2 regions of the Blautia sp. AF19-1 genome follow, and region 2 is predicted to be linked to the other one. Evidence: riboswitches for the same ligand, from Rfam matches in the RefSeq annotation. Region 2 holds a riboswitch; the other holds the start of a gene.

Region 1 (6,824 bases), on a different contig from region 2:
CCTCACCGGAAAACCTGTTTTCTGTATTGTTGACGATACGATAGCTGCAAAGACAAAGCCTTCGTCACGGGCTCTGCATCCGATTGAAGATGCGTATTTTCATCAATCTCATTTGAAAGGCAAACAGGACTATGGGCATCAGGCAGTTTCGGTTATGCTTTCCTGTAACGGCATTGTTTTGAATTATGCTTTTGTGCTGTATAACAAGGCAATTTCTAAAATCGACATTGTCAGCGAATTGGCTGCCGAATTATCCGTGACACATAAAAACTTTGATCTTGTGACAGTTAAAGGCAGAAACTCTTCCTTAACCCCGACCATGAGCACACTACCCGCCTGACTGAATTTTATGGCATTGTCCATAATATTCGACAGAATCCTTCAAATCTCCGCTCTGTAGTTTATTCATACCCAGCACATCATTTACCAGAGACACCAGATATTTCAGGGATTCCATTACCTTTTCTCTGATCTTCTGCTGCATCTGTGGATCATCTGCGTACTGATTTCCCATATTTACCATACCGATAATACCATTCAGTGGTGTACGGATATCATGACTCATCGTTGCCAGAAACCTTGTTTTCATTTCGGCTTCCCGCTTTGCTGCTTCCGCAGCAAAGTTAAGATCCTCTTCACGTCTCTTGGAATCGCTGATACTACGGACCGTACATAAAACATGGATTACATTTCCAGACTCATCCCTTTTTTACAGTAAAAATTTTTCCATGCACCTGGAAGGCTCCTGATTGCCTGATTTCCATTTCCCTCTTCTACCTTGTGGGTTTTATGATGTTCCAGGCACCTAATCCAGATTCTTTTGTAACGTATCGATCAATTCTTCAATAATTATTGGCTTGGATAAGAATCCATCCATACCGCATTCCAGAACTTTCTTTCTGTCCTCATCAAAAGCATTAGCAGTCATGGCAAGAATGGTAATTCCCGACAGTGCCGGATCAGTAAGCGCACGGATCTGCTTGGTAGCCTCATATCCATTCATTACAGGCATCTGCACATCCATCAGTACCAGATCATAATCCCCTGGTATTGAATTTTTAATTTTCTCCACTGCCTCTGCTCCATTTTCTGCTGTATCAACCAGGAATCCATATTCTTTCAGAATTTCCACTGCAATTTCACTGTTCAGTTCATTATCTTCCACAAGAAGTATACGCCTGCCTCTGAAATCTAAATCTGCTGCCGGAAGAATCTTATCCTCTGCCTGGGCCTGTTTCTGACCGATGGCAGCCATCAGAGTCTCTCTGATATCTGACATAAACAGAGGTTTCGCGCAGAATGCAGTCACTCCTGCAGTTCTGGCTTCTGTTTCGATATCTGACCAGTCGTATGCCGTCAGAATAATGATCGGCGTATTGTCATCAAGACTGCGGATCTGACGTGTAACTTCAATTCCATTCATATCCGGCAGACGCCAATCAATGATATAAGCATGAAATGCATCCCCCAGCTCCATTGACTGTCGTGCACGGAGAACAGCCTCTTTACCCGAGACTGTCCATTCCGAACGCATTCCAACCTTTACAAGCATCTTTGTTACACTGTCACAGGTGTTAAAGTCATCGTCTACAACCAATGCCTTAAGACCCTCTAGTTCCGAAATCTTCTCTATGCGATGATGCTCAGGCTGAGTCCGAAATGGCAGACGGACTATAAACTCGGTGCCTTTGTCCTGCTCTGTCTGAACCTCAATAGTACCGCCCATCATATCCACGATGTTCTTGGTAATGGCCATTCCAAGTCCCGTACCCTGAGTCCTGCTGACTGTAGAAGTCCGCTCCCGCTCAAAAGGAGAAAAGATCTTCTGTACAAATTCCTGACTCATTCCAATTCCGTTATCCTTTACCCGAAATTCATACAGTTCGCTGCCTTTTACTTTTCCCGGGTACTGTCTGAGACGGACAGAAACGGTTCCGCCTGCCGGAGTAAACTTAACCGCATTTGACAAAAGATTCAGCAGTATCTGGTTCAGCCGCAGTTTGTCACAATAGACATCCTCATTCGTAACATCCATGGCATCCATATAAAGCTCCAGCTGCTTCGCATGAATCTGTCCACTGATGATCGTCTTCAGATCATGAAGCACATCCGACAGACAGACTTCTGTTTCTTCCAGATGGATCTTTCCGCTCTCAATCCGGCTCATATCCAATATATCATTGATCAGTGAAAGCAGATGCTTACTGGAAGAAAGAATTTTGCCCAAATAATCCTGAACCCTTTTTTTGTCATCAATATTACTTGCAGCCAATGTTGTAAATCCAATAATCGCATTCATTGGTGTCCGGATATCATGAGACATATTGGAAAGAAAAATACTCTTCGCCCTATTTGCAGTCTCTGCCGCATGGACTGCCTCAGAAAGAGCCTGGTTCATTTTCCGGTCAGAGGTACGGTCTGACATAACCAGAATATATTTCTTTTCCCCGTTTACCTCACTTCCCATTGCAATATTATGAAACCAGCGCCTTTCCCCTGTCTTCCGATGTATAAATTCACAATCCCACTCCTGCTGTTCATGAACCGGAATTTCTTTCAGATGATTCTTCTGCGAGTCTTCAGAATCTGCAGGGTGCAGTTTTCTTAAAACACGAATATCCTTGCGAATCTGTTCTACTGTAATACCCAGCAGTTTTTCCGCATTAGGGCTGACGTAATCCGTCTGATATGTTTGGGCATCCAGCATCAGGAAAACGTCATCCACATTCATTGAAAGCTTTTGAAACAGCTCATCACGGTACCGGATCTCCACATCCTTTCTTCTGAGATTTTTCCTGTTTTTCTGGATAATAAGACTGATAAAAAAGGCAGCAATGCAAAGTACAACAGCTCCAACAAGAAGCATCGTGGTAAACTGCAGATTGTTCATACTGGCATTGACAATATCAGCCTGGACAAGTCCCAGAAACATCCAGTCCTGAATATCCGATTTTTCATAGACCAGATAATAATTTCTTCCATCCAGATTCAGCAACATCGCATCAGTACGTCCCGCTTTAAACTTCTCCAAAAGGACATTGATCTCTTTTTCAGACATATCAGAATACCTACTCAGAAAACCGAAGAAATTATACACGTTCCCCCATAACTCGGAAGAATGATCAATCACAACACGACCATCCGGATGAATAATAAAACTCTGGGCATTTCCATCAAAAGCAGAAATATCCAGTACATCTACGATATCAGAATTTTCATAAGCAATGGCAATCGCATCATATTCAAATCCCTGATAAATTCCATGCGCCTTAGGTGTGGCAAAAACAAGCAGCTGGGATTTTCCGGGAACTGCTGCATTCGCTATCACATCATTTCCCTGCCGGATATCCTCTTCAATATTTTCCTGTAATCCAAGATACCCGGTTTCACCTGTCGCCATCTTGTAGTCACCGTCAGATGATAGAAAAAAGAATTCCAAAAAGCCTGCATCTTCCTGCGCTTTCTTTATATAATCACGGATCTCGTCTTCACCGGAAATATTCTGCAGATTCTCGCCCCAAATATGGAGGTAAGTCAGGTTCTTATTTGTCAGTTCTCTCAGCATCTGATCAGACTGATGAAGAACTTCCGTCAGATGAGAAACACTTTCCTCGTAAATAGATTTCGACATAAACTTATAATATCGGAAAACAGCCAGAACAACTCCTATAAAGAGAAGAAGAAAAGCAACTATTCTTAATCCTTTTTTCCTGACAGGTTTCTTTCTATTTCTATTATAATTCTTAACATCCATTTTTCTCACCTCAGGGTTATGTAATCTTCAGGTTCTGCAAGAACGGCATTACCACCTGAAACATATGCTGTCCAGGTATCTTTCACAGATGTAGCTCCTCCATCAAATATCATATTTTCATCTACAGGATAAGTTTCCATATGCTGCGGTGTGGCAAGACAGGTCACCGTGAAAGTATCCTCATCCCGAACTGCCTTTCCATCCTTTGTAACTTTACTTAATGTATAGCCATCTTCCGTTTCATTAATTTCCACAGAAATACCACTAACCACTGGCAAAGAGCCACGGTTAAACGGAATAAATCCTCCCTCATAGCCTTCTACAAAGTTTTTGATTATTTCTTTCAGCTCGGCCCCACTCATCTTGCTGCTGTAAGCCGCCAGACCATTTGGCATGATCATGTCACCTGCCATTTTTTCTGTGTAACCGGCTTTCAGCACATTTCCCGTAAAGCTGTTTCCGGTTGCGATCAGCACATCTGACCCATAGATGCCACGTAGCGTGTTTGCCATAACAGAATATGCTGCATTTCCTCCACTGCTGTGGAAACGGTTGGAATACGACTTCTGTGAATCCAGCACGATATCCTCAGAAGCAGTTTCTTCCTCAAGAAGCTGAGAATTAAATGACTGGTATGCCTGCCCTGCATCGTATTCTCCTGAGATCATTTTGGAAACCACATCCTTGGAAACAGAGAAAAAGTCACTTGACGCAATACGGATATACATATGGTTTTCTTCGATCACAGGTTTTATATCTTTCAGATATTCCGTAAGCTGCATATCCACCTCCTGACTGTAGCTTAACAGATCCTGTCCATCACTAATGATCCTGTTCTGCGCATCCTCTGAAAACATTGTATCCAGTACCTCCATTGCTTTCTTTCTGCGTGTTTCATCCTTTGTCAGATCATGGTTTAAGGCCACCTGGAAATATGGCGTAGTCATAATCCACTTTTCACCGTTCTCCTGAAAGAATGGAAGAAATGTTGTGTTAATGCCCTGATCCTGGAACATTTTTACACCGAAAGAACTGCCAAAGTACATGGCAAGCTTGCCACTTTTGTACATCTCAACAACATCATCATAATTCATATTCAAATCTTCCTGACTAAGCCCTGTATCCTGAATAAACTGTTCCATACGTTCAAAAGCCTCTGGCCAGACGGTATCGTCCAGACCTTCTCTCTTTGTATTTTCCGAGTCACTGTAGACCGTCCGCCACTTGCGTCCTTCCACAGAAGACAACTCTGATATAGACAGACCCTGCAGTGTTTCCATACAGGTATAATCATAAGAATAGTCTGCCGTAAATCCACGAACACCCACTTTGTCAAATGCCTGGCAGGCGGAAACAAAACTCTCGTAATCTGTTGGCAACGGGATATCATATTTTTCAAAAAGGTCTTTGTTCACTACAAAACCATGGGCATCTGCACACACAGGAAGCCAGTTTACGCTTCCATCCTCGTTCCTGAAATTGCTGAGGTAGGTATCATAGACAGCACCTGCCGCATTGGTTGTGGAAAGATCCATCAGACTGTCTTTCAGGGGACTTGCATCATGCAGGGAAAATCTGCAGCAGGTTATAATATCCGGCAATCCACCGTTTTCATCAAGGAACTTGTAGAAATCCAAATCATTATTCCCTACAACAAACTCGACATTGATATCCGGAAGCTGTTCCTGGATATATGGTGCATATTTTTCATACAGGTTTGTGCTCCATAAATATACTGTGATTGTTTCTGCATCTTCTTTTTCCGCACTCTTCCCGCCACAGCCTGACAGAAGCGATACGGCTGTCACCATCACTAAAAATACAGACAAAACCTTGCTCCATTTTTTCTTTTTCATTACAAGTTCTCCTAATAGAATTGTTATAGTCACGTCTATGAAATAACACCGTAAAAAAGCACTGCCAAACAGACAGTGCACCTCATTTCATGCAACTGGCTGCCATTTTACAGGCCCTGTAGCTTTGCGTCCCAGACTTTCATCTGGTTTGCCGATCGTCCTTTTTAAGCTTTTAAACTTATGCAAAAAACTGATTTTATTATACTATGGCACTCTACTGTACACAAGAAAAACATTACCATTTTAATCTTCAAAAGCAAAAAAAGAACAGCCGATACATATACTCGAACTGTTCTTCTACTTCCGAAGTCCACGCAGCATTGCTTTTAGTAGAAATCTATCACAATCATAAACGAGTTCCTCTTCAAGAACTTTACGAAAGGGCCATGGCAAAAGCTAAATGCCGCTCTGCTTGATTTTTCTGCCTGTCTGTATCATACTGAACTTATTAACAGACAGGGAGGAATTTAAACCATGGATGCAAAGCTTATAGAGGAACTCAGACAAAAATACAGCAAGAATCCTCCAGAGGGAATGACATCCAATCTGATCAAAAACATGACAGACTCTGACCTTTTGGATATGCACTATTTTCTTACCGAGGATGATGACCTCGATGACGATGAATTTGAAGAAGGTTTTTACATCGACTTCTTTTAATCTATCGTCTGTTTTCTATGCCCGCTTTTGTGCGGGCTCTTTTTATCAAGAGTTCGACGAATGTCGAACTTTCCTATTATATAAAAAGAAAAAGCCGCTGACACGTTATCTTCTAACGCATCAACAGCTTCTGTCTTGCTTTGTTTCAGTGTATTATTCGGTTTTGCAAAGGTTTATTTGCTTTCAGCATTCTCCCTGATACGGTAATAATCATCCATATCAATGCCTATTTTTACCTTGGCATCTGGTTTTCGTTTGCCCAAAAGGCACACAGTCTCAACGGTACTTTCGTTGTCCCAACAAAGTTCCTGTATTTCCCTGTCTCCAAAATACACCGGAAAACGGAACTTTATGTGCTTCAGGAATCTGCCATCTGGCTGCTCCTGCTCGTAAATGTCCACCTGTTCTACAAAGCTATTAAGAAATTCTTTTTTCTCCAGGTCGGTGAACTTATCATATAGTTTATCAAAATATAAAAGAAATTGATAGACGTTTTCTTCTGATATTTTCTGTTGCCGGATATTCAGCAGGCGATTCTTAACTTCTTCTATACT
Region 2 (6,824 bases):
GATGGCATTTCCGCGGATAAAAGCACACTGGCGGATCTCCGCGCCTTTTCCGATGATGCATGGGCCGTTGATGGAAGCGGTCGGTGCGATCACGGCATCTTTTGCGATCCAGACATTTTCGCCGCGTTTTTCGTATTCTGCCGGATCGAGTGTTTCGCCGAGTTCAAGAATAAAATCTTTAATGAGCGGAAGCACTTCCCATGGATACGTTTTGCCTTCAAAGATTTTTGCGGCAATGGTCTGGGTTAAATCATAAAGTTCAGAAATGGTTGCATCTTTCATGCGTGATTCATCCTTTCTTGTTTTAGTTCCTGTTTATCTTACCACATTTCAGGAGTTCTGTGTGCCCTTTTTTCTGGCGGTGGAATAGGACTTTGCAGAGGAGTCTTCTGCAGCGGTACGTTTCCCGGTACGGGAGCGCGTGGAAGAGGCTTTTTTGTAATACGGCGCGGACGCATCAAAGCTGCTCTTTAGCTGGAACTGATTCCGCATCTGCTTCACATTTACCGTGTGGCGTGTCACAAAGTTTTCCAGTTTTCCCATATATTCCTCGGAGGTAATGGAGCCTTCCGCTACATAGGTAAGTCCCTTTTCCCAGCTTGCCGTCAGCTCCGGATTCAGAAGCGGGCGGATCGACTGGTGTACGACGTCGTAGATCATTTCGCCAAGCTGTGTCGGGGTGATAACCTGTGTCTTTTTGTTCAGAGCAAGATATTTGATAAAGACAAGCTTTTTCAGAATCTCAGCACGCGTCGCACTCGTTCCGATGCCGCTTCCCTTAATCTGTTCGCGCAGCTCCTCGTCTTCAATGAGCTGTCCGGCATTTTCCATTGCAAGGATCATCGAACCGGAGGTGTAGCGTTTTGGCGGAGAGGTTTCTCCTTCCTTGATAGAAAGGTCGAGAAGATTCAGCTCGCTGCCTTTCTGCAGCTGGGACAGCGCTGCAAGAAAAGAGGGATCGCAAGTCGTCTCGTCTTCCTTTCTGCCCTCGTCGTCCTCCTCTTTCTTACGGAAGAAAGAATACTGCATGGCTTTTAAATAGCCCTCCTGCACGAGAACACGGAAGTTGGAGAAAAACTGCTCGCCGCCGATTTCGGTGACAAGAGCAACTTTCTGATAGACCGCCGGCGGATAGAAGATACCGAGAAAACGGCGGACAATCGTCTCATAAACTTTTGCGGAGAGTTCCGAGAGGTTCCGCAGATTGTTAAGGCCCTGTCCGGTCGGAATGATCGCATAGTGATCGGTAATCTGTTTATCGTTTGTATAGCGGGTGGAACCAATCTTTTTCCAGCTTTCACCCTGCAAAATTTCATTTGCAAGGCCGCTGCAGATGCCGTACTGCTGCAGGCCGCGCAGGTTTTTGCTGATTTCCCTGGCAACGGCAGAAGAAAGCACACGGGCATCGGTTCGCGGATAGGTAACCAGCTTTTTCTCGTAAAGCTCCTGAACAACTTTCAGCGTTTCATCCGGACTGATTTTGAAAAAGCGGGCACAGTCATTTTGCAGCTCCGCAAGGTTGTAAAGCAGTGGCGCATTTTTATTTTCCTTTTTTCGCTCCATTTTCAGGACATGCGGGATCAGAGGATTCTGCATGCTTAATTCCTCGATCAGTTTCTGTGCGTCCTCTTTTTTCTGGAAGCCGTTCTCCTTATAGAGAAGCGGAGAGTTGAAGTAGCGGCTGCCTTTTACGGCGCGCCATTCCCCCTCAAAATTGCGTCCATTTAAGGAAAGACCGGCGATGACACGGTAGAATGGTGTTTTCACAAAGCTGCGGATTTCGCGCTCCCGGCGTACGACCATGCCGAGCACACATGTCATAACACGGCCGACGGAAATAGACTGATATTTAGTGCCGAGATACGATGCGACAGCGCTTCCGTATTTGAGCGAGAGAAGACGGGAAAAATTAATGCCCATCAGGTAATCTTCTTTGGCGCGGAGATAAGCGGATGCCGAAAGATTGTCGTATTCACTTTCGTCCTTCGCTTCGCGGATACCGCGCAGAATTTCTTCTTCTGTCTGCGAGTCGATCCAGACACGCTTCTGTTTCTTGTCTTTGATACCGGCCATCTGCGCGACGAGACGATAGATGTATTCTCCCTCCCGCCCGGAGTCGGTACAGACATAAATGGTTTCAATATCCTCCCGGTGGAGCAGGTTACTCACAATGGTGAACTGCTTTTTTACTTCCGGGATAACTTCATATTTGAAGTTTTCAGGCAAAAAAGGCAGGGTCTCGAGACTCCACCTTTTTAACGCAGGATCATATTTTTCCGGATAACTCATCGTAACCAGGTGACCGACGCACCAGGTTACGACGGACTGATCCGACTCTAAGTATCCATCCCTGCGCTGCATATTCTGTTTTAACGCTTTTGCGAACTCCTGAGCAACGCTCGGTTTTTCCGCAATGTATAAAGATTTTGTCATTTATCTGCACTCATCATTCGAAGCGGCCAGGCAAGGAGCACACCGCCTCCTATTGCGTTTCCTATAGTTACAATGACCATACTTTTCAATGCGGCAGTCAGAGAAATGCCGCCTGGGACCAGAAGTGCAGCGGTAACAAAGGTGGCCATATTGGCAACGCAGTGTTCAAAACCGGCAACAACGAATCCGGCGATGCAAAGTATAATCATGAAAAATTTGGCAACTTCATTTTTGCATTTCATGCCGCAGGCAACGGCGAGGCAGACGAAGAAGTTGCAGAGAATGGCACGGAAAAACATTTCTCCGGCAGGAATGGAAAGTTTATTTCCAATAAATCCTGCGTAATAATCGGCAGTACCGGAAGCACCTGCCAGTACGAAAATTACGGAGAGAATCAGGCATCCGACAAAGTTTCCGATGTAGCTTACCAGCCATACTTTTCCAACCTGTGCCCAGGAGACTTTTTTGTCATAGGCCCCAAATGCCATAACAAGATTGTTTCCGGTGAAAAGCTCTGCACCGATAAAAACGATCAGCAGAACCGCAATGGCAAACACAATACCGCCAAGCAGTTTTCCCCAGGCAGGATCTGTACTCTGGAACGTATTGCCTACCACGTTGGAGAAAATCATGGCAACCACGATAAAGAAACCGGCCATGACTGCACGGAGAAAGTATTTCCCCGGGTGTTCTTTCAGCAGCTTTGCTTTGTTTACGGCTGCCTCTGAAAATTTTTGTACGTCATCATAAGGCATAGAATAACTCCTTTCTTATGTCCAGTAGGATGGACATATCCCCTCTCTTTTTGTCCGGGGGATGGTCTTTTTTTCCGGAGCAGCTTGCAAATGCTTCGGATTTCGCGCTTTCAACTTTGGCTATTATAGCATTTCCCGGAAAGATTCGCAATGAAGGAGGAAGAAAAAAGTATATTTCCACAGAAATGTCAGAAAATAAGGGGTGAAACGACAGATTGTATGATGAACTCAGAGGGATTGAAACAAGGATTGAAAGCTTTTTTAACCGAGTTAGCCACTTGCTCAAAGACAGGACTTCCAGAAAATATGATAGATATCATATTTCTGGAAGTTTTATTGTAAAATAATGTAACGTACTTAATAGGAGAACAGTTCGAGTATATGTATCGGCTGTTCTTTTTTTTGCTTTTGAACGTTAAAATGTTAATCTTTTTCTTGCGTATAGTAGAACACTAAAGTATAATAAAATCAGTTTTTTGCATAAGATTAAAGCTATAATAAGGAAATTGGCAAACCAGATGAAAGTCTGGGACGCAAAGCTACAGGGCCTGTAAAATGGCAGCCAGTTGCATAAAATGAGGTGCACTGTCTGTCTGACGGTGCTTTTTTACGGTGTTATTTCACAGACGTAACAATAATGATTTTATCAGGAAAAAATGAGGAAAATAAAAGTATGAAAAAGGCAAAACGTTGTCTGACAGCAGTGGTGTCAGGTGTACTTGCAGCATCTGCTGTCTTGTCTGGATGTGGACAGTCAAAGAAAGAAGTATCTATAAATGATGATCATCTTACCGTTTATCTGTGGGAAAATCGTTTGATGAAAAATATTGCATCCTATATCCATGAACAGTTTCCAGATCAGGATATTGAATTTATTATAGGTAACAATGATACCGATTTATACAGTTATTTTAAAGAACATGATGAATTACCGGATATTATAACAGTACGTCGATTTTCTGGAACAGATGCACAGGACTTACAGCCTTATCTTATGGATTTTGCTTCTTATGATGTTGTTTCCAAGTATTATTCTTATGCGGTGCAATATTATAAGAATGAGGAGGATGAAATCCAGTGGCTGCCAATCTGTGGTATTCCGCAGACGATCATTGCCAACAAAACACTGTTTGATCAGTATGGCGTAAAGATTCCAGAAAATTATGAGGAATATGTACAGGCCTGTCAGCAGTTTTATGATAATGGCATAAAACCGTATTCCATGGATCTTGGGGAAGACTGGTCTAATAATGAAATCATCCAGGCGGCGGCAATCGGTGAGTTTACAAGCCTGGATGGTATTGAATGGCGAAACGGTGCAGAGACTGCAGCGGATGAAGTGAAGTTTGATGATACATTATGGAAACGTATTTTTTCAGAAACCAGTCAGTTTCTTAAGGACTCGCACTTTGGTAAAGAAGATATCAATATTGACGTCAATACAGGAATCCAGATGTTTGTCGAGGGAAAATCAGCAATGTTTCATGGACATCCGACGGTTATGCAGCAGCTGCAGAAACAGATGGATGCGGAGCTGACCCGTATTCCTTACTTTTCACAGACATCGGATGAATCCTATGTGTACATGACTCCGTCCTTAAACATTGCATTTAACAAAAACCTGGAAAAAGACCGGGAGAAACTGGATACTGCGCTGGATGTGCTGGATTGTATGATTTCAGAAGAGGGGCAAAAGCTGATTGCGGATGGAAGCGGTGTTATTTCATTGAATACAGATGTTCCAACCATGATGCAGGATGTGCCTGGACTGGAAGAGGAAATTAATCATAATGCTGTTTATATCCGATATTCCGCCCAAAAATCATTTGATGCAAGTCTTGAGGCTGTTCACGGATTACTGTCAGGGGAAATGGATGAAACACAGGCTTATGATACTTTTCGCAGTGTAATGAATCGTAAAGATCCAGAAGAAAAAGCAATGATGAATTTTGAAAATGAATATTCCATTTCACTGAACGATAGAAATGGCCGTGATGCAGCATCTTCCATTTTAACTACGATCAGAGAAGAAAATGATGCACAGCTGGCTCTGGCACCATATTATTATTTTACTTCTTCTATGTACAAAGGAGAATGCACCAATAGCCGGGTTGGCATGATGACAGCGAAGAGTTCAGATACAACATTATATTTTGCAAAAATAAATGGTAAACAGGTTTGTGAACTCGTGGAAAATTATCTCGCCGAAGCTGATGAGAATTTTTATGTAACCAATGAATACGAATTACCAATTGCATCTGGTATGAAAATGATCGTCAGTCAAGAGAAAAGTGGATTTTCGTTAAAGGACTTAACAGTTAATGATAAGAAAATAGACAAAGAAAAGGAATACTCGATTCTTCTTACAGACACCACAATGTCCGTTTTGAAAAAAATAAATCCGAAATGTGAGATTGAGCAGCTTAAAGATACAACATTATCAAGTGCATGGACCGAAGCAATGTCAAAAGGACAGCAGCCGTCAGCACCGGAAGACTATATAGAGGTTGAACAGTAAAAGTGGAGATAGAACAAGCGGTAAATAAAAGAAAAAAAATAACAAGGCTGTTGCTTATACTACTTATGATTCTTTTAAGCTTAGTTTGTATCAAGTATCTTATAAGTAAGTCTAATAAGTATATCAGCGAAAATGGAAAAAGCAGTATGGGAGCTGTTGTTGAACAGATACAGCAGACCTATGATCTTCAGGTGAGTGGATACTACAGCCAGCTGCAGTTGGTTGAGGAATTCTTACTTCATGAGAGGGAACTGTCTCTTGAAACGGATACGAACAAAAATTTCTTTGAAGCATGGGAAAAAGAATCGGAAAGTACTCTTATATTCCTTCAGGAAAATGGTCAGGCAATATCAGCAGGTGGAACAAAAATGCGGATTGATATGCCAAGTAAACTTCTGCTGGACTTAAAGAACGGATACAATATTGGAAAACTGGTGCGTCTTGATTATGATCAGAAGAAAAAAGACGGTTATCTGGTTGCGATTCCATGTCAGGAATACACGATCAATGGAGAAACTTATACGGCAATTGGAACTGTGTATGATCATTCGAAACTGGATTCCATGTTAAAACTGAAAGGTTATGATGGGAAAGCCTATTTGTTCATGCTGGATGATGACGGAAATATTACGTATACGAACCAGAGTGGTGATAAATACCTGCGTAATTATTCTTTGCTAAAACATTTAAAAGGGCAACAGGCTATTACAGAAGAAGAGGCGGATTTGTTCAAAAAGAAATTTGATAACAGAGAATCCGGAGTTGCACTTTTGGGAAAACAGAACCCCTATTATATGGGGTATTGCCCGATAGAAAGCAACAACACCATTTTGGTGTGCATTGTGGCAAAGGGAGTTGTGGACAATGTGCTGATGGATTACCAGAAAACGGTGTTGTTTACAACAATACTCATGGCAGGTTTTATACTTTTACTTTTTGCCGGATTATTCTACAGTATTTCCAGACTTAGTCTTGCAGATCAAAGAGCAGAATATGAAAAAAGAAATAATGAACTTCATTTGCAAACAATGAAGGAAATGGAAGTAGTCAATCAAAAACTGAAAAAGGCAAAGAACGTTGCAACAGAGGCTTTACAGACAGCTGAAAATGCAAATAAG

Evidence for each region. A riboswitch is a leader RNA that binds a small molecule or an ion and turns the genes downstream of it on or off. The one in region 2 is predicted to bind cyclic di-GMP.
Region 1: it holds a riboswitch for cyclic di-GMP, as region 2 does, so the genes downstream of both, DWX26_RS01095 (ABC transporter substrate-binding protein) here and DWX26_RS13780 (ABC transporter substrate-binding protein) in region 2, are expected to answer to the same signal.

What each region holds. Positions count from the first base shown of each region.
Region 1 is NZ_QUGQ01000001.1:246,775-253,598, forward strand. It holds gene DWX26_RS01080 (transposase) at 1-340, shown strand, start outside; gene DWX26_RS01085 (sensor histidine kinase) at 329-589, opposite strand; gene DWX26_RS01090 (hybrid sensor histidine kinase/response regulator) at 806-3,754, opposite strand; gene DWX26_RS01095 (ABC transporter substrate-binding protein) at 3,760-5,610, opposite strand; cyclic di-GMP riboswitch class I at 5,698-5,773, opposite strand; gene DWX26_RS01100 (hypothetical protein) at 6,085-6,270, shown strand; partial or broken gene DWX26_RS01105 (recombinase family protein) at 6,444-6,824, opposite strand, start outside.
Region 2 is NZ_QUGQ01000022.1:31,457-38,280, forward strand. It holds gene DWX26_RS13760 (acyltransferase) at 1-282, opposite strand, end outside; gene DWX26_RS13765 (DNA topoisomerase) at 331-2,433, opposite strand; gene DWX26_RS13770 (formate/nitrite transporter family protein) at 2,430-3,188, opposite strand; gene DWX26_RS13775 (hypothetical protein) at 3,339-3,530, shown strand; cyclic di-GMP riboswitch class I at 3,687-3,762, shown strand; gene DWX26_RS13780 (ABC transporter substrate-binding protein) at 3,862-5,706, shown strand; gene DWX26_RS13785 (ATP-binding protein) at 5,772-6,824, shown strand, end outside.